One region of the Xanthobacter versatilis genome, then DNA from elsewhere that is predicted to be linked to it. Evidence: predicted binding sites of a transcription regulator. Region 1 holds the regulator's gene; each other region holds the start of a gene.
The links. The regulator PhoB, encoded in region 1, activates phosphate uptake and scavenging genes when phosphate is short. The targets are predictions, from matches to a motif close to TGTCATNNANCTGTCAT.
Positions count from the first base shown of each region.

Region 1 (6,698 bases):
CGGATGTCATCATCATCGGCGCCGGCGCCGCCGGCATCTCCGCCGCGCGGCGCATCGCCGAGGCGGGACGCTCCTACGTGCTCATCGAGGCGACGAACCGGGTGGGCGGGCGCACCGTCACCGACACCGCCGTGTTCGGCGTGCCCCTCGACCTCGGTGCGGCGCGGCTCAACATGCCGGCGGCCCGCCCCATGGCCGCCTATGGACGGGCGGAAGGGCTCGACATCGTCCGTGCCCCCGAGGGCGGCCGGCTCTATGTGAACGGGCGCGAGGCCCGCGATACGGACTACGAGGCCTTCGTCGCCACGGTGCGCCGCGCCGAGCGCGCCATCGGCGCCGCCGGCGATGCCGGGCGCGACATGCCCGCTGCCCGCGCCCTGCCCGACCTCGGACCGTGGGGACACACCGCCCGCTTCGTGGTCGGGCCCATCGGCTGCGCCAAGGATCTCGATCAGGTCTCCACGGTGGATTTCGCCCGCGCCGAGGAGCGCGAGGGGGAGGAGATCTGCCGCCAGGGCATCGGCACGCTGGTGGCCCAACTGGCGCGGCCGCTGACGGTGCGGCTGGAGACGGTGGCCCGCAGCGTGGAACTGACCGGCCGCCTCGTCACCGTGCAGACCAACAAGGGCACCCTTCAGGGGCGCTCTGTCATCGTCGCCGTGCCGCCGAGCGTGATCGCCAGCGGCAGGCTGCGCATCCTGCCCAACCTCCAGCCGCGCTATCGCATGGCGGTGGAGAAGATCACCCTTGGCGCCTACGACCACATCGCCTTCCGCCTGCCGCGCAACCCGGCCGGCTTCGCGGCGGACGAGACCGTCTATTTCAAAGCCGACGGCCCGCGCGCCTATATGATGCGCGCCCGCATCGGCGGCACCGACCTCTATACGCTGGACGTGGCGGGCGACGTCGCCACCGGCCTCGCCAACGCCGCGCCCGAGGCGGCGGCAGCCTTCGCGAAGGAGGCGCTGACGCGGGAGTTCGGCGCCGACACCGCGGCGCGGATGGGCAAGGTGCACGCCACGCGCTGGAGCAAGGAGCCCTATGCGCTCGGCGCCTTCTCCTGCGCCCTGCCCGGCTACGGCAACATGCGCCGCGCCTTCATCGAGACCGTGGGCGGCCGCATGGTGTTCGCCGGCGAACACGCCCACGAGACCCTTTGGGGCACCGTGGGCGGCGCCTGGCTGTCAGGCGAGCGGGCGGCGCGGCAGGTGCTGGGGCTGATCGGGGTACGCTCGGGTTAGGAGAGCGCCGAGGCAGGCCATTGGGACCAATGGACCGGGGGGCGTGGCCGGGTTTGGAAAGAGCCGCCGCCACCCCCTCTCCCGCGTGCGGGGGAGGGTTGGGGAGGGGGCAGGCCCTCTCCCTCCTCACCGGTTGCACCAGGCAAAGGCACCGCTCGCCCCACCCTGCCCTCGCCCGCAAGCGGGACAGGGGGAGACCGGCGCTTCCCGCTCATCTCACCATCGTCGCCCTCCGGCTTGACCGGAGGGTTCATCTCGCCGCTTGTCCAAACCCCGGCCGCAGCATCCCGGCCGTTCCATGGACCCTCCGGTCAAGCCGGAGGGTGACGGCGCTCCCTCGTCGTAAGGCGCCGTCCCTCAATGGGAGCGGGCGAACATCTCGTTGAAGGAATAGCCGGCGCCACGGACGGTGCGGATGGGATCGGACTGGCGGCCGCGGTTGATGGCCTTGCGCAGGCGGCCCACATGCACGTCCACCGTGCGCTCGTCGATATAGACATCCTGGCCCCACACCCCGTCGAGCAACTGCTCGCGGGAGAACACGCGGCCGGGGCTCTGCATGAGGAATTCGAGCAGGCGGAACTCGGTAGGGCCGAGATGCACCTCGCGGCCGGCACGGTGGACCCGGTGGGTCTCCCGGTCGAGCTCGATGTCGCCGGCCCGCAGCAGGGTGGCCACGTGCTCCGGCTTGGCCCGGCGCAGCAGGGCGCGGACGCGGGCGAGCAATTCGGGCACCGAGAACGGCTTCACCACATAATCGTCGGCGCCGGTGGCGAGGCCGCGCACGCGCTCGGTCTCCTCGCCGCGGGCGGTGAGCATGATCACGGGCAAGCGCTCGGTCTCGGGACGGGTGCGCAGGCGCCGGCACAGCTCGATGCCGGACAGGCCCGGCAGCATCCAGTCGAGGATGACGAGATCGGGCACGCTCTCGCGCAGCCGCGTCTCGGCCTCGTCGCCGCGGCCGACGCTTTCCACGCCGTAGCCTTCCGACTCCAGATTATAGCGGAGCAGGAGGGTCAGGGGCTCCTCATCCTCGACGATCAGAATATGCGCCGGCACTGTCTATCACCTGTCTTCACTACTTCGGCCGCCCGACCCGGGTGGATCCGGATCGGGAGCAGCCATCACGTCCGCTCAGCCCATCAGGCCTGGGCGGAACGACCGGGAAAGGCCAGGGTGGTCTCGCTGGAAGCATCCGCCTTGGGACGGCTCTCCGGCAGGTTCTGGCCCGTGACCATGTAATAGACGATCTCCGCGACGTTGGTCGCGTGGTCGCCGATGCGCTCGATGTTCTTCGCGCAGAACAACAGGTGCGTGCACACGGAGATGTTGCGCGGGTCTTCCATCATATAGGTGAGGAGCTCGCGGAACAGGGACGTGTACATGGTGTCGATGGCGCCGTCGCGGCCCCACACTTCCACCGCCTTGGCCTCGTTGCGGGCGGCGTAGGCGTCGAGCACTTCCTTCAGCTGTTCCAGCACCAGGTCGGAGATGTGCTCCACGCCCCGCACCAGCTTGGCCGGATGATACTCGCCCTCGATGGCGATGACACGCTTGCCCACGTTCTTGGCCAAGTCGCCGATGCGCTCGAGGTCGTTGGCGATGCGGATCGCCGACACGATCTCGCGCAGGTCGTTGGCCACCGGCTGGCGCTTGGCGATGACGAGGATTGCGCGATCCTCGATCTCGCGCTGCATCTGGTCCACGGTGCTGTCGAGCAGCACCACCTTCTGGGCCAGGGCGCCGTCACGCTTGATGAGCGAGGACACGCCATCGGCCACCAGCCGCTCGGCGAGGCCGCCCATCTCCACCACCTTGCGGCCGATTTCCTTCAACTCCTGGTCGAAGGACGAAACGGTATGCTCCGGCATCGGAATGATCCTTCTCAAGCATTTTCCGGCGAAGCGGGCAAAGGCTCGCGTGACGAAAATGCACTAAAGCAAAAACAGGAGGCAGCGTCGCGGCGGACTGGCCGCAACGCTGCCTGAACCCTCAGCCGAAGCGGCCGGTGATATAGTCGCGCGTCTTGATCTCCTTCGGATTGGTGAAGATCACGTCCGAAGGCGCCACCTCGATCAGCTCGCCGAGATAGAAGAAGGCGGTGATGTCGGCGCAACGCGCGGCCTGCTGCATATTGTGCGTGACGATGACGATCGTGAAGTCCTGCTTCAGTTCGTCGATCAGATCCTCGATCTTCGAGGTGGAGATGGGGTCGAGGGCCGAGGTGGGCTCGTCCAGCAGGATCACCTCGGGGCGCACCGCGATGGTGCGGGCGATGCACAGGCGCTGCTGCTGGCCACCGGACATGCCGAGCGCCGAGGTGTGCAGGCGGTCCTTGGTCTCGTCCCAAATGGCGGCCTTGCGCAGGCACCACTCGACGCGCTCGTCCATCTGCGCCTTGGTGAGCTTCTCGTGCAGCTTCACGCCGAAGGCGATGTTGTCATAGATGGACATGGGGAACGGGGTCGGCTTCTGGAACACCATGCCGATGCGGGTGCGCACGATGGTGGAATCCAGCTCCTTGCCGACGATGTTCACGCCGTCATACAGCACCGCACCCTCGGCCCGCTGGCCGGGGTAGAGGTCGTACATGCGGTTGAACACGCGCAGCAGGGTGGACTTGCCGCAGCCCGAGGGGCCGATCATGGCGGTCACCCGCTTTTCCGGCACCTGGAAGTTGATGTTCCGCAGCGCATGGTTGCTGCCGTAGTAGAACTGCAGGTTCTCCACCTTGATCTTGGCGGGGGCCGCCAGCGCATCGGGGCGCGCGGCGACCGAGGAGGAGAGGTTGAAGGTGGGATCGACGGCTGAAGTCATTTTGGCCTCGCTTCGGAGGATGAATTCGGAAGGGTTCGGGTCCGCGGGAACCTAAGGGCGACCTAGTGGCTCCGCGCGAGGAACAGGCGGGACGCCACGTTGAGCACGAGCACGCCCACGGTGATGAGCAGCGCCCCGGCCCAGGCGAGCGAGACCCAGTCGTCGAACGGGCTGCCGGCAAACTGGTAGATGGCGATGGGCAGGCTCGCCATGGGCTTCGACAGGTCGGTCGACAGGGCGTTGTTGCCGAGCGAGGTGAACAGCAGCGGCGCCGTCTCGCCGGCCGCGCGGGCGATGGCGAGCAGGATGCCGGTGACGATGCCCGCCCGCGCCGCCCGCCAGGTGATGAACATGACCACCTTCCACTGCGGCGCGCCCAGCGCGAAGGCGGCCTCGCGCAGGCCCACGGGAACGAGGTTCAGCATGTCCTCCGTGGTCCGCACGATCACCGGGATCACCAGGATGGCCAGCGCCAGCGAGCCGGCCCAGCCGGAGAAGCCGCCGAACGGCACCACCAGCAGGGTGTAGATGAACAGGCCCACCAGGATGGAGGGCGCCGACAACAGGATGTCGTTCACGAAGCGGGCGGCGGAGCCGATCTTCGTGCCCTTGCCGTTCTCGGCGAGGAAGGTGCCGCAGAAGATGCCGATGGGCCCGCCGATGATGAGGGCGATGCCGATCTGGATCAGTGAGCCGACGATGGCGTTCAGAAGGCCGCCGTTCTGGCCCGGCGGCTTGGTGACCTGCGTGAACACGTTGAGGCCGAGGGCGGGCAGCCCGCGGGACACCAAGGTCCACAGGATCCAGCCCAGGAGGAAGATGGCGAGGACGGCAAAGCCCGTCGAGATCGCCTTGACGGTGGTGTCCTTGGCGCGACGCGCGGCGAGGGAGGCCATGATTGCCTGCTCCTTGATCAGTCGAGCCGCGAGCGAACGAGCGCCCGGGACAGAGCCAGCACGATGAATGAAATGACGAACAGGATGAAGCCGAGCTGCAGCAGCGAGGTCAGCTTCAGGGACCCGATCCCCGCTTCCGGGAACTCGTTGGCGATGGTGGAGGCGATGGTGGCGCCCGGCGCGAACAGGGAGGCCGACATGCGCGTGGCGTTGCCGATGACGAAGGTGACCGCCATGGTCTCGCCCAGGGCGCGGCCGAGGCCCAGCATGATGGCACCCACCATGGCCGTCTTGCCGTAGGGCACCGAGACGTTCTTGTAGACCTCGTAGGTGGTGGCGCCGATGCCGTAGGCGGATTCCTTCAGCATGGGCGGAACCGATTCCAGCGTTTCCACGAACATGGCAGTGATGAAGGGCAGGATCATCACCGCGAGGATGAGGCCGGCGGTGAACATGCCGGAGCCCAGCGGCGGGCCGGCGAACAGGGCGCCGATGATCGGCAGGTTGCCGATGGTATCGATCAGCGGCGGCTGCACATAGGCGGCCATCAGCGGGACGATGACGAAGAAGCCCCACATGCCGTAGATGATGGAAGGCACGGCGGCGAGCAGTTGCACCGCGACGCCGATGGGCCGCTTCAGCGGCTGGGGGGCGATCTCGGTGAGGAAGAAGGCGATGCCGAAGGAGAGCGGCAGGGCCACCACCACGGCGATGATGGCGCTGAACAGCGTGCCGTAGATCATCACCAGGGCGCCGTAATTCTCGGTCACCGGGTTCCACGCGGGCGACCAGATGAAGTCGAGCCCGAAATGCTTCAGCGCCGGCAGGCCGCCCTGGAACAGCTCGGCGATGATCAGGCCGAGCAGGACGAGGACGAAGATGCCGCTCGCCCACAAGAGGCCGACGAAGATCGGGTCGGAGATCCGGCCGGTCGCCTTCGCCTTGGTGATGGGCTGGACCGATCCAGACCCCATGCTATCCACCGTCGCGTCCATTGGATGCCTGTCCCCCGCGCGCCGCAGCCGGCGGCCTGATCCGAAGCCAGGGCTCAACGCGCTGTCGCGCCGCCCGTCATCTGGGTGCCGCCGCCCGCCCCACGGCGGAAGGAAACGCGCACCCAGTCAAGAAAGAAGCGCCGCCCCGGTGGGGGCGGCGCAGATGAGTGCCAGGATCAGAGGACGGGCTTGCCGTCCGGACCCTTGATCTCGCTCTTGAGGGCTTCTTCCACCTGCTTCACGACCGACTCGGGAAGCGCGATGTAGTGCATGCCCTCGGCGATCTCGGCGCCTTCCTTAGTGTAGGCCCACTGGAAGAACTTCATGACTTCGCGGGAAGCCTCGACGTTCTTCGGGTCCTTCGGCAGAAGGATGTAGGTGGGGCTGACGATCGGCCACGCCTCGGGGGCCGGGGCGTCGATCATGGACGCGGCGAAGTCCTTGGCGCCCTTCCAGTCGGCAGAGGCGGCGGCGGCCTGGAAGCCGGCCACTTCAGGGCTGACGAACTTGCCGGCCTTGTTCTGCAGCTGGGTCACCACCAGCTTGTTGGCGGCGGCGTAGATGAATTCCACGTAGCCGATGCCACCCTTGGTGTTCTTGACGGTGCCGGTCACGCCTTCGTTGCCCTTGGCGCCCGCGCCGGTGGGCCACTGGACCGAGGTGGCGGAGCCCACCTTGGACTTCCAGTCGGGGCTCACCGCCGAGAGGTAGGAGGTGAAGATCGAGGTCGTGCCCGAGGAGTCCGAGCG
Region 1 covers NZ_JBAFVB010000015.1:61,291-67,988, reverse strand. The annotation lists gene V5F66_RS21230 (flavin monoamine oxidase family protein) at 1-1,241, shown strand, start outside; gene phoB (phosphate regulon transcriptional regulator PhoB) at 1,599-2,300, opposite strand; gene phoU (phosphate signaling complex protein PhoU) at 2,384-3,112, opposite strand; gene pstB (phosphate ABC transporter ATP-binding protein PstB) at 3,234-4,058, opposite strand; gene pstA (phosphate ABC transporter permease PstA) at 4,121-4,954, opposite strand; gene pstC (phosphate ABC transporter permease subunit PstC) at 4,972-5,928, opposite strand; gene pstS (phosphate ABC transporter substrate-binding protein PstS) at 6,126-6,698, opposite strand, start outside.

Region 2 (6,698 bases), on a different contig from region 1:
GGCGGCGGCCTCCGCATCGAAGGCGATCTCAGTCCCGGCGGTGATGTCGCCGGCGAACTGGGTCTCCACCTCGTCCGGCGACAAAGCGGCGGCCAGCGAGATGCGCGCGGCTTCGGCCCGTCCGCCCACCTCCGCCACGGCGAGGAAGGGTGCCCGCGCGAGGGCAGTCGCCGGGTCCATCACCGCGCCCCGGCCATTGGCGAGGAGGAAGCGGGTGCCATCACCCCGCGCCTTCGCCACCCGGTCCGGAAAGGCGAAGGCGAGGAGCGCCGCCGGCGACGGGCGCGGGCCATCGGTCCTTCCACCGTCCCGCTGCGCCATCTCGGCCCAGCGGGTGGCGAGACGGCGGGCGTCCTCGGCCCGGCGGGAGCGGTCGCGACGGAAGCCGTCGAGGCGGTGGAGGAGGTCGACGCCATCGCCGCCCAGCCCGCGCTCGGTGAGCAAAGCGGCAATCTCCGCCGCCTCCCGCGCCACGCCCCGGTCGGCGCCCACCACCACCAGATGGGCGAGGCGCGGCGGCAAGGGCAGGCGCGCCATGCGCCGGCCGAGGGCCGTCACCGTGTCGTCGGCATCAAGGGCGCCGAGCAGGCGCAGCAGCGCCTTGGCCTCGTTCACCGCCGGGACGGGCGGCGGATCGAGGAAGGGCAGGGAGGCGGGCTCGCGCACGCCGACGCGGGCGAGGTCCAGCACCAGCCCGGTGAGATCTGCGGCGAGGATTTCCGGCGTGGCGAAGGCGGCAAGGCTTCCCGTCTCGCCTTCCCCCCACAGCCGATAGCACACGCCCGGCTCGGTGCGCCCGGCGCGGCCGCGCCGCTGGTCGGCGGCGGCACGGGAGACCCGCACGGTTTCGAGCCGCGTCAGCCCCACGTCGGGCTCGAAGCGCGGCACCCGGGCAAGGCCGCAATCCACCACCACCCGTACCCCCTCGATGGTGAGCGAGGTCTCGGCGATGGAAGTGGCGAGCACCACCTTGCGCCGGCCCTTGGGTGCCGGCAGCACGGCGCGGTCCTGCTCGGCGGCCTCCAGCGCCCCGAACAGGGCCACCACATCCACGGAGGGGTCGCGCACCTGCTCCAGCAAAAGGGTCTCGGTGCGCCGGATCTCCGCGGCGCCGGGCAGGAAGGCGAGGATGGAGCCGCTCTCGCGGGCGAGCGCGCGGCGGATGGCCTCTGCCATCTGCGGCTCAAGGGGGCTGCGCGGGTCGCGACCGAGATAGGAGGTCTCCACCGGAAAGGCCCGGCCCTCGCTCTCGATCACCGGCGCGGGGGCACCCGTACTGCCCATGAGGGCGGCGACGCGGGCACCATCCAGCGTCGCCGACATGGCGACGAGCCGCAGGTCCTCGCGCAGGCCGCGCTGGGCGTCGAGGGCCAGGGCGAGGCCGAGGTCGGCATCGAGGCTGCGCTCGTGGAACTCGTCGAACAGCACGGCGGCAACGCCGGAAAGCTCGGGGTCCTCCAGCACCATGCGGGTGAAGATGCCTTCGGTGATCACCTCGATGCGCGTGCGGCCTGACACCTCCGAGGAGAGGCGGGTGCGGTAGCCCACCTGGTCCCCCACCCGCTCGCCCAGACTCTGGGCCATGCGGCGGGCGGCGGCGCGGGCGGCGAGGCGGCGCGGCTCCAGCACCAGGATGCGCCCGCCCTTTACCCACGGCGCATCCAGCAGCGCGAGGGGCACCCGCGTGGTCTTGCCCGCGCCCGGCGGTGCCACCAGCACCGCGCAGGTGGCGGTGGCGAGGGTCGCTGTGAGGTCGCCGAGAACGGCGTCGATGGGCAGGGGCGTGTCGAACATGGCTTTCGCCCGCTCATAGAGCGTTTTCAGCAAAAGGGAATTGCCCAGGTGCGCGAGGAGGGCGCGCGCGCCTCAGTCCGCCCAGGCCGGGTCGGCGGTGAAGGCGATGGTGAGCCAGCGGTCCGGGCTCTCATGGCCGATGGCATCGCCGATGCGGTCGCGGATGGCGTCCCATTCCTCCACCCGGCGCGGCGGCAGGCCGGTGGGCACGATGAAGTACAGCTCCACCTGCTTTGCGCGCCCCACCTTGGCGATATAGGCCCGGTAGGACAGGAAGCCGTAGTCCTTCAGCACGCCCTTCGCCACGTCGTGCACATGGGTGGTCAGGTCGTCCGGTGCGACCAGGAGAATGTCGGTGAGCGCCTGCCGGATGTTGGACACCGGAAGGGGAATGATCACCGCGCACACCAGAGCGAGCACGGCGGGATCGATATAGGGCGAGATCCATTCGAGGGTGGTGCCCTGCACCAGGTAGCCGCCGCAGAAGGCCACCAGCAGGGCCGCGGTGATGCCCCCCGACATCATCCACGCCTTGGCGTCGAGGCCCACGAAGTCCGACCGGATGGTGCGGTTGGCCTTGGTCTCCAGCACCGCCATCACCGTGCAGGCGATCAGCGTGACCACCGCATAGACGATGGCGAAGTCGAATTCGAGCGCATGCCCGCCCATGAGCAGGCTGCCGATGGCATTGACCAGGGCGTAGACGGACACCGCCACCAGCAGCACCCCGTTCAGCCCCAGCACGATGGGCTCCAGGTGCCAGAAGCCGGTGGAGAATCGCGCCCTCAGCGGCCCGGCGGCGGCCCGGCTCGACGTGTAGGAGGCGATGAGGTTGGCCACGATCAGCGCCAGCACGCTCATGCTGGCATCCACCAGGGCATAGATTCCGTCGAACGCGATGGAGAAGGAGCCGGACAGGATGCCGAAGGTGATGCCGAACGCCGAGATCAGCAACGTGACCATGATCGAGGCGCGAAGGACGCCCTGTTCCGTCTGCATGGATGATCCCTGAAACCGCTGGCGCATGCTCTCGCGGGGTGTCGTGGGTCGGGTATAGGTCATGGAACCGGCGCGGCAAAGAGCCGTAGGGCAAACGCGGCCGGCCTCTCCGGCGCCTGCATCCAGCCTTGCGGTCGGGCACGTTCGGTGCCTTATGAGGCGCGTCGATGCCGTAACCGGGAACGCCGCCTTCATGTCCACCGCCCCGTCCAGCCTCACCAGCAAGGTCCAGCCCCTCGCCTTCGATACCGGGATCTTCGCCCTCGCCTTTCTCGATGCGGCGGTGGCCTTCGTTGGCACGGAGGGCGTGGTGCATCTGGTGGGAGCCGAACCCAAGGCGGTCAAGATCCACGACGGCGCTGTGCTCGACGCCGCCTCCGACGGCAAGCGCCTCGTCACCGGCGGTGACGACGGGCAGGTGATGGAGACCCGTTCGGACGGCTCCACCCGCGTCCTCGCCGGCCAGAAGGGCCGCTGGATCGACCGGGTGGCGCTGGGGCCGGACGGCGTCGTCGCCTGGTCCGCCGGCAAGACCGCCCATGTGCTGCCGGCGAAGGGCGAGCCGAAAAGCCTCGAGGTGCCCTCCACCGTGGGCGGCCTCGCCTTCGCCCCCAAGGGCCTGCGCCTCGCTGTGGCCCATTATGGCGGCGTCACCCTGTGGTTCCCCAATGCCGCCGCTAAGCCGGAGCTGTTCGGTTGGAAGGGTTCCCACCTCGGCGTTGTCTTCTCGCCGGATGGCCGCTTCCTGGTCACCACCATGCAGGAGCCGGCGCTCCACGGCTGGCGGGTGGTGGACGGCGCGCACATGCGCATGACCGGCTATCCCTCGCGGGTGAAGTCGTTCGCCTTCACGGCGGACGGCAAGTGGCTCGCCACCTCCGGCTCGGGAGAGGCCATCCTGTGGCCGTTCCAGGCCAAGGACGGCCCCATGGGCAAGGAGCCGTCCATGCTCGCCCCGTCCCCCACCACCCGCGTCACCGTAGTGGCGCCCCATCCCAAGGATCCGGTGGTCGGCATCGGCTACGAGGACGGCATGGTGATGATGGTGCGCATCACCGACGCCGCCGAGATCCTGCTGCGCGCCCCGGATTCCGATGCGGTGAGCGCCATGGCCTGGCATCCCTCCGGCGGGGCGGTGGCCTTCGGCACGCAGGGCGGCAAGGGCGGCCTGCTGGCTTTCTGAATCCGCAGGGCCGGAGCGGGAGCTCTTTTGAGGCCGCAGGGTGGTCGTGCTTGCAGCTTGACCCCTTCCAGCGCGGCGCGCCCGGATCTCGTCGTAGCTCTGTCACCGCGGAGCGGTAAGCGGGCGCGGGGCTGGTCGCCCATCCTGCCGCAAGTCGTTGGGAGATTTGCGCGCAACTGCTGATGGAACCGCTTTTCACGCGCCCGCGTGCGCACTAACGTGCCACCATCCGTTCGCGACTGCGAAGCGGGCCACGGAGCACGAGAGAAACGCCGATGAAGATCGCCGACGTTCGCCGCACCGCCTATTCGATGCCTCTCGTGAACCCCTCCTACCCGCCGGGCCCCTACCGGTTCATCGATCGTGAATTCATGATCATCACCTACCGCACCGATCGCGCCGCGCTCGAAAAGGTGGTGCCGGAGCCGCTCGAGATCGTCGAGCCGATCGTGAAGTACGAATTCATCCGCATGCCGGATTCCACCGGCTTCGGCGACTATACCGAGACCGGACAGGTCATCCCGGTGAAGTTCGAGGGCGTGGAGGGCGGCTATGTCCACTCCATGTACCTCGACGACGAATCCCCCATCGCCGGCGGCCGCGAGCTGTGGGGCTTTCCCAAGAAGTTCGCCAATCCCAAGCTGGTGGTGGAGAAGGACACGCTGGTGGGGTCGCTGCACTACGGCAGCGTGCTGTGCGCCTCCGCGACCATGGGCTACAAGCATGTGGCCGTGGACAAGGAGAAGGTGCTCGCCTCGCTCCTGACTCCGAGCTTCCTGCTCAAGATCATCCCCGACGTGGACGCCAAGCCGCGCATCTGCGAGCTGGTGCGCTACTATCTGGAAGACGTGAACCTGAAGGAAGCCTGGACCGGCCCGGGCGCGCTCGGCCTGTTCCCCCACGCCCTGTGCAACGTCTCGCAGCTGCCGGTGCTGGAGGTGATCTCCGCCCTGCACATCAAGGCGGACCTGACCCTCGGCATGGGCGAGGTGATCTACGACTATCTCAAGGACGGCGAGGGCTGACGCTTCCGGGCGTCCGCGCGGGCGGAGGCCGGCTCGCGAAGACGCGGTGAACCATGCGACGAGGGCCGGTCAGGCTGATCTGACCGGAACATGATCCGGCGGAACGGGTGGCGCGGCGCGCCGCTGTTCGACACCACGGAACGCTCCGCCGGAATGCGAGAGGCAGAATTCATGACCGCACACGCCAATCACCTGCCCCCCGATCTGTGTGACACCATCAGCGAGTACAAGCGCGTCGCCCTGGTGTTCCAGGGCGGCGGGGCGCTTGGCGCCTACCAGGCCGGGGTGTACGAGGCGCTGCACGAGGTGGGCTGCGACCCCAACTGGATCTCGGGCGTGTCCATCGGGGCCATCAATTCGGCCATCATCGCCGGAAACGCGCCGGCGGACCGGGTGGCCAAGCTGCGGGAGTTCTGGGAGACCATCACCTCGCAGCGGATCATCCCCTTCAATCTGGAGGGGGACATCTTCCGCCAGTGGCGCAACCAGTTCAGCGCCGCCCGGACCATCCTGCAGGGCCAGCCCGGCTTCTTCCAGCCGCGTTTCCCCAATCCGTGGCTGGTGCCTGCGGGGGCGACCGGCGCCACCTCCTTCTACGACACCGCGCCCTTGCGCGAGACGCTGCTGAAGCTGGTGGACTTCGACCGCATCAATTCCGGCGAGAAGCGGTTCTCGGTCGGTGCGGTGAACGTGCGTACCGGAAACTTCCTCTATTTCGACAACAAGATACACACCATCGCGCCGGAGCATGTGATGGCCTCGGGCGCGCTGCCTCCCGGCTTCCCGGCGGTGAAGATCGACGGCGAGTATTATTGGGACGGCGGCGTCGTCTCCAACACGCCGCTCCAGTTCCTGCTGGACCAGCCGGACCATCCCAGCGCGCTGGTGTTCCAGGTGGACCTGTTCAGCGCTCGCGGGCCACTGCCGCGCGACATGTTCGATGTCAGCGAGCGGCAGAAGGACATCGGCTATTCCAGCCGCACCCGCTACACCACCGATGTGTTCCGCCGGGTCCAGGATCTGCGCCAGAAGCTCTATGACGCGCTCCAGCGCATTCCCGAGCAACTGCGCACGGAAGACGACCTCGCCCTGATCGAGGATTACAGCGCCTCCGGCCCGGTCAACATCTGCCACCTGATCTATCAGGAAAAGACCTACGAGCGGGAATTCAAGGACTATGAATTCTCCACCACCTCCATGCGCGACCACTGGCAGACCGGCTACGAGGACACGGTGAAGACCCTGCGCCGGGGCGACTGGCTGAAGAAGCCGGACGACACCATCGGCATCGTGGTGCACGACATCCACCGCCTCTCCGAGTGAGGGGGGGGGTGGTTCAGCGGAACCCGCGCGCCAGCATGTAGGCGCCGAGCAAGGCGAGGCCGGCGAAGAAGACCCGGCGGAACACCAGCGGCGAGACCGCGAGGCGGATCCGCCGGCCCAGTTCCATGCCGAGGAAGGCGGGCGCAAGCGCCGCCACCGAGGCCAGCGCCACCTTGGGGTCGGTCAGCACCGCGCCGCCCTCTCCGGGACTTGCGAGCACCGCGGCAAGCGCGAATGTGGAGACGGTAAAGGTGAGGCCGAGGGCCTGCACCAGGTCGTCCCGGTTGAGGCCCAGCGCCTGGAGATAGGGTGCCGACGGCATCACCGAGACCCCGGTGGTGCCGGTTACGAGACCGGTCAGCACACCCATGAGG
Region 2 covers NZ_JBAFVB010000005.1:115,848-122,545, reverse strand. The annotation lists gene hrpB (ATP-dependent helicase HrpB) at 1-1,794, opposite strand, end outside; gene V5F66_RS11890 (cation diffusion facilitator family transporter) at 1,867-2,793, opposite strand; gene V5F66_RS11885 (WD40 repeat domain-containing protein) at 2,987-3,976, shown strand; gene V5F66_RS11880 (acetoacetate decarboxylase) at 4,252-5,001, shown strand; gene V5F66_RS11875 (patatin-like phospholipase family protein) at 5,173-6,324, shown strand; gene V5F66_RS11870 (sulfite exporter TauE/SafE family protein) at 6,338-6,698, opposite strand, start outside.
Region 2: V5F66_RS11880 (acetoacetate decarboxylase) is a predicted target of PhoB. The motif match lies at 4,066-4,082, and genes of this name have one in related genera.

Region 3 (6,698 bases), on a different contig from region 1:
CTTCCCCGTATCCCGGAATGTCCGGGATATGCTGATCGGGGTGGACAAGATCTATTTGTAACGCGAAGCCCGATCATGCCTTCCATAAGATGCGATATTCGGCCGGCGAGCCATTTGGGAGCCGAACTGATGCTCATCCTCACCCACACCCTCTATCTGCGAACCCCGGCAGGACCGCCACTCGCCATCCCCATCCGGCTCTACAAGCCGGCCATCGACGATGAGTTCGGCTGCTGGGGCTGCCGCTTCGAGATCGATTGGCCCCACCGGCGCAAGGCCATGTCGGGCTATGGCCAAGACGCCAAGATGACGTTCTGATCGCCCGCGCGCGCCTCGTTCCCTGCCACCTTATCCCCAGCCCACCTTGACGTTTGCGGCATCCTCGCCTTCCATCGCACTCCAACGACAGGAGGGGCGCCTTGCCCGACATCTTCTTCGAAGATTTCATCATCGGTGAGGTGAAAACGTTCGGCTCCCACCAGTTCGGCGAGGAGGAGATCGTCGCGTTCGCACGCGAGTTCGATCCTCAGCCCATGCATCTGGACAAGGAGGCGGGCAAGGCGTCCCTGCTCGGCGGCATGGCGGCGTCCGGCTGGCACACCTGCGCGGTCCTCATGCGGCTTATCTGCGACGGCTTCCTGCTGCGCACCGCCAGCATGGGCTCCCCCGGCGTCACCGAGAACAAGTGGCTCGCCCCGGTCTTCCCCGGCGACGTGCTGACCCTGCGCCGCACGGTGCTGGAAAGCCGCACCTCCAAAAGCAAGCCGGACATGGGCCTCGTCACCTTCCGCTTCGAGCTGGTGAAGCCGGACAAGACCGTTGCCATGTCGCAGGTCTGCGTCATCATGATCGGCCGCCGCAATCCGGGAGCCCGCCTCGCATGACCTATTTCGAGGAACTGGAAATCGGCGACCACGAGGTTCTGGGCCGCCACACCTTCACCGAAGCCGAGATGATCGCCTTCGCCAAGCTCTATGATCCCCAGCCGTTCCATGTAGATCCCGAGGCGGCCAAGCGCAGCCATTTCGGCGCGCTGGTGGCCTCCGGCTGGCACACAGCCTCCATGTGGATGAAGTTCTTCATCGCCTTCAACACCGGATCGACCAAGGCCCTGGAGGCCGAGGGCGGGCGCATGCTGGCGGTGGGTCCGTCCCCCGGCTTCACCAACCTGCGCTGGCTCAAGCCGGTCTATGCGGGCGACACCATCACCTACGCCACCGAGGCGCGGGAGAAGATCGCCACCCGCGGGCGACCCCAGTGGGGCCTGCTGAAGGCCTATAATTCCGGCACCAATCAGCACGGCGACCTGGTGATCGATTTCGAGAGCGCGGTGCTGGTAGCGCGCAAGGGCGGCTGAGCCGAGGGGCCCCGCCGCCGCTCAGCCTTCCAGCTCTTCCTTCAGGATTTCCAGCCGCAGCCACTCCTCTTCCGCCGCATCCAGCTCCCCTTGTGCCGCGGTGAGCGCGGCGGAGGTCTTCTGGAAGCGGGCGGGGTCGCGGGCGTAGAGGGCCGGATCCGCCAGCTCGGCGGCGAGCTTCTCTACCTTGGTCTTGAGCGTCGCCATGGTCTTGGGCAGGGTTTTCAGCGCGTGCTGCTCGTGGAAGGAGAGCTTGCGCTTGTCCTTGCCCGGCGCCGCGGCTGCAGGAGCCGCAGGCACGGGCTTGCCTTCCGGCGCGCCGCCCTTGGCCTTCGCTACCGGAGCGCCCTTGTCCCGCGCCTCCACGCCTCGGCCACGCTGGGTCACCATGTCCGAATAGCCGCCGGGATATTCCCGGAACACACCGTCGCCCTCGGCCACGATGACGCTGGAGACGGTGCGGTCGAGGAAGTCACGGTCGTGGCTCACCAGGATCACCGTGCCGGGATAATCAGCCACCATCTCCTGCAGCAGGTCGAGGGTTTCCAGATCCAGGTCGTTGGTGGGCTCGTCCAGCACCAGCATGTTGGAGGGCAGCGCCAGGGAGCGCGCCAGCATCAGTCGCCCGCGCTCGCCGCCGGATAGCACCGATAGCGGTGCGTTGGCCTGGTCGGGCGAGAACAGGAAGTCCTTCAGGTAGCCGATGACGTGCTTGGGCTGGCCGCCCACCATCACCTGGTCGGAGCCGCCACCGGTGAGCGCATCGCGCAGGGTGGTGGTGGGATCGAGCGCCGCGCGCTTCTGGTCGAGGCTCGCGATTTCCAGGTTGGTGCCGAGCTTCACCGTGCCGCTGTCGGGGGCAAGCTCCCCGGTCAGGAGCTTGATGAGGGTGGTCTTGCCCGCGCCATTGGGGCCGATGATGCCGATGCGGTCGCCGCGCAGGATGCGGGTGGAGAAATCCTTCACCACGGTGCGGTCGCCGTAGGACTTTGAAATGCCCTTGGCCTCGATGACCAGCTTGCCCGAGGTCTCCGCCTCGCTCACCGTGAGCTTGACGTTGCCGACGGCGCGGCGCTCCTCGCGGCGATCCTTGCGCATGGAATGCAGCAGGCCGAGGCGCCGCACGTTGCGCTTGCGCCGGGCGGTGACGCCGTATCGCAGCCAGTCCAGTTCGGCGACGATCTTGCGGTCGAGCTTGTGGCGCTCGGTCTCCTCCTGCTCCAGCACCTCGTCGCGCCAGGCCTCGAAAGCGGAAAAGCCCTGTTCGAGCCGCCGGGTCTGGCCCCGGTCGAGCCACACGGTGGCGCGTGACAGGGTTTCCAGGAACCGCCGGTCATGGCTGATGAGGACGATGGCCGAGCGCAGGCTCTTCAGCTCGCTTTCCAGCCATTCGATGGCCGGCAGGTCGAGATGGTTGGTGGGCTCGTCGAGGAGCAGCACGTCCGGCTCCGGCGCGATGACGCGGGCGAGCGCAGCCCGCCGCGCCTCGCCGCCGGAGAGATTGGAGGGGTCTTCCCGGCCGCTCAGGCCAAGTTCGTCGAGCAGGTACTGGGCGCGATACTCCTGATCCCCCGGCCCCATCCCCGCCTCCACATAGGCCAAGGTCGTGGCGTAGCCGGAGAAATCGGGCTCCTGCGGCAGGTAGCGCACGGTGGTGCCGGGCTGGAAGAAACGGGTGCCGGAATCCGGCGCCACCATGCCCGCCGCCACTTTCAGCAGCGTCGACTTGCCGGAGCCGTTGCGCCCGACAAGGCACACGCGCTCGGAGGCGGAAACAGAAAGTTCCGCCCCGTCGAGCAGGGGGGTCGCGCCGAAGCGCAGATGGATGTCCTGGAGGAGAACGAGGGGAGGAGCCATGGCGCCGGATTAAAGCCCCCGGCGCCGGAACGCAAAGGGTTGCTGCGACGCCCGCCGCTCAGCTCGATCCAGGGACGCGCGAAACGCACCGTCCGGACGCAACCGCCCGGTCGGTGACGTTCGCTTGAACCATCAATGTAGGGTGGAAGATCCGTTGATCTTGGTCATTTGGTCCTTGAGGACCAGTTTCTTGCGCTTCAACTCGGCAATGCGAACGGGATCGGAAGCCGGATGTGCAAGTTCGCGATTGAGTTCCTGCTCAATGGCCTGGTGGCGCCGCTTCAACTCCTGAAGGTGCGACTGGATGGACATTCTAAGCCACTCCCTGTCTGCAACACGACATCAGTCTGTCACGGAGCCGACGAAGAGTCGATTGCCTTTCTTGCTCTTCCGGCAAGCTCCTATCTTGCAGCGCGGCAAGCGCGTGCCATAGTCAGTACGAAATTCGGGGAAAGGGCGGCGTCCCTGTTTCAACTTTGGGAAGCGACGGTTTTTCCAGGGCCTCGGCGATGCGGCAGCGGGGTCGCGTATTTGTGTCCACGGGGATCTGCCGGCGCCGCCCGGCGCCATGTCCCCGCGAAGACGAATGGCGAGCCTGCCGGTGACGGATGTGGGAATGACGAGCGACGACGAACGGGATCTCAGGATCCATCTGGAGCGGCTGAAGCAGGAGCATCGCGACCTTGACACAGCCATTGACGCGCTGATGGCGGTGTCCGGCTCGGACGTGCTGCAGATCCAGCGGCTGAAGAAGCGCAAGCTCCAGCTGAAAGACCGCATCAGCCAGGTGGAGGACCAGTTGTTCCCGGACATCATCGCCTGAGCCTGCGGCCGGGCGCACGGTGCCGGCCCGAGGCCGGCATCGCCTGAAAAAAGCCCCCCGGCCAGGCCGGAGGGTCAATGCGGCGCGGAAATGCTCAGAGCTGCGCCAAAAGGGCGGGCGCGCCGGAGATGTCGGCCTTCGAGGGCACGTCCTCCACATTCAGGCTGGTCACCACGCCGTCCTCCACCACCATGGAATAGCGCTTGGAGCGCACGCCGAGGCCGGCGGCCGAGCCGTCGAAGGTGAGGTCGAGGGCGGTGGAAAAGGCGGCGTCCGGATCTGCCAGGAACACGATCTTGCCATCCGCGCCGGAAGCCTTCTCCCAGGCGCCCATGACGAAGGGATCGTTCACAGAGACCACGGCGATGGCATCCACGCCCTTGGCCTTGATGGCGTCCGCCTCGTGCACGTAGCCCGGCAGGTGGTTCTTGTGGCAGGTGGGCGTGAAGGCGCCCGGCACCGCGAACAGCACCACCTTCTTGCCCTTGAAGATCTCGTCGGTGGTCTTCGGCACCGGGCCGTCTTCGGTGGGAACGCGGAAGGTGGCGTTGGGCAGTTTATCGCCGACCGAAATGGGCATCGTTTTCTCCGACAGTCGCGGGCCGTTCCGGCCCGCGCCGACAATACGGGGTTTTACGGAGGAGAAAAGCGCACCGGGAGGCCCGGGCGGCAGGCCGGACAGCCGCGACCATTCGCCTCCTCAGGGGGCCGGCACAGGCACCGTTGTCGTGACGGACTTCGGCCCGTCCACCAGCGTGAAGGTGATGAGCGCGCCCGTCGGATCCACGCCCGAAGGCACGCCTTCCAGCGGCACCATGAAGCGGGCCGCCCCGTCAGGCAGCGCGGTCTTCTGCGGCAGCGGAAGGGCCCAGTGCGCGTCGGGGCCTTCGGCGAACAGGTCGGCCTTGGGGTTCATCGCCTTGACCTCGACCACAAGCCGATGCGGCGTCGCCGTCGTGTCGAGGGCGACGGACCGCACCGCCGGCGTCTCCGCCGCCCCCAGCGCCTGCGGCGCCGGCAACGCGGTGCGGGCGGCCGCGATGCGCGCCGCATCCACCCCGCGTGCCGCATCCGCCCCGCCGCCAGCATCGATAGCCAGGGAAAGGTCCACCTTGGCCGGCATGCACAGGGCCTCGCACACGGCGAAATCGAACGCGAGCTGGAGCCGCGCCGGCTTGGCGGGATCGGCCAGTTCCACCTTCAGCGGGAACAGCACCGCGCCCTTGTAGCCGATGGAAAACCCGCCGCCGCCGTCGGCAAAGCGCTTCGGTGCCGGCCACGCGATGGTGACACCGGCCACGTTCTGCGAGCCCTCGAACGACAGGTCCGGCGGCACGCCACTGTCGCCGGGATAGCGCCAATAGGTCTTCCAGCCGGGCGCGAGGCGCACCTCGATGCCGGCCTCCGCCTGTGCGCCCGACACCGCCCCGGCCAGAAGCTCCACCTCCGCCCCGGGAACCTTGGCGACGGCTTCCGCCGAGGCCGGCGAGGCGGCAAGCCAGAGGCCCGACAGGGACAGGGCTACAAGCCCCAGGCGGCCGCTTTCGGCAAACATGCGCAGCAAGATCATGCCCCAGCGGGTAGCCTCTCCGCGGCGGCGCGCAAAGCCCCCAGCGCGCACAAGCGTGTGAGAGGCAGGGGGCAGGCAAAGCGGTTTCGCATCGACAGCCGGCGACCATTCTCTCAATTCGCATTTCCAAAAGCCCGGATGCGCGGTACCCTTCTAAGATGATTGCGAGCCACAAACCCAACGTCCCAAGCGGGGGTTCGAGCTTCCTCGACGGGCAGTTGCTCATTGCCATGCCGACCATGCGCGACGAGCAGTTCGCACGCACCCTCGTCTATCTGTGCGCCCACTCGGCAGAGGGGGCCATGGGCATCGTGGTGAACCAGCCGGCGAGCCACATCGACTTCACCGACCTCCTGGTCCAGCTCGACGTGATCCCCTCCTCCGAGCGCATCCTGCTGCCCAAGAGCGCCGGGGCGGTCAAAGTCCTGCGCGGCGGGCCGGTGGAGACCGGCCGCGGCTTCGTGCTGCACTCGGCCGATTATTTCGTCGAGAATTCCACCCTGCCCATCGATGACGGCATCTGCCTGACGGCGACGCTAGACATCCTGAAGGCCATTGCCGGCGGTCGCGGGCCGCGCAGCGCCGTGCTGGCGCTGGGCTATGCCGGATGGGCGCCCGGCCAGCTGGAGACCGAGATCCAGGCCAACGGCTGGCTGAACTGCCCGGCTGATTCGGATCTCATCTTCGGTGAGGGGGTGGATACCAAGTACAACCACGCCTTGCGCAAGCTCGGGGTCGATCCCGGCATGCTCTCGAGCGAAGCCGGCCACGCCTGACGGGGGCAGCTTTTGCCGACAGCGCCGGTCTGCGACCGGCGCTGAGACGGCGACGCTCAGCGCCGCGCGGGCTTGGAGGTTATGCCGACAGCGCCGGTCTGCGACCGGCGCCGGGAGGGCCTAGCCAAAGGTGTCAGCCCTCGCCCCAGCGGCGGGGGCGATAGAAGGTATGTACGCCGATGCGGTCGAGCTTGCGCATCTCCTTCACCCAGCTCGGGTGCACCCAATAGGCATGGTAGTGGGTGGCCCGGCCCACGCTGGTGAGCCACAATTTGCCGTCCAGCATATCGGCGGCGATGTCCTTGGCCTGCACCC
Region 3 covers NZ_JBAFVB010000011.1:122,426-129,123, reverse strand. The annotation lists gene V5F66_RS19070 (DUF6968 family protein) at 1-61, shown strand, start outside; gene V5F66_RS19065 (DUF6968 family protein) at 130-318, shown strand; gene V5F66_RS19060 (MaoC family dehydratase) at 420-884, shown strand; gene V5F66_RS19055 (MaoC family dehydratase) at 881-1,357, shown strand; gene V5F66_RS19050 (ABC-F family ATP-binding cassette domain-containing protein) at 1,379-3,214, opposite strand; gene V5F66_RS19045 (YdcH family protein) at 3,347-3,526, opposite strand; gene V5F66_RS19040 (YdcH family protein) at 3,831-4,037, shown strand; gene V5F66_RS19035 (peroxiredoxin) at 4,132-4,617, opposite strand; gene V5F66_RS19030 (protein-disulfide reductase DsbD domain-containing protein) at 4,738-5,607, opposite strand; gene V5F66_RS19025 (YqgE/AlgH family protein) at 5,766-6,383, shown strand; gene V5F66_RS19020 (cell wall hydrolase) at 6,517-6,698, opposite strand, start outside.
Region 3: V5F66_RS19045 (YdcH family protein) is a predicted target of PhoB. The motif match lies at 3,552-3,568, and genes of this name have one in related genera.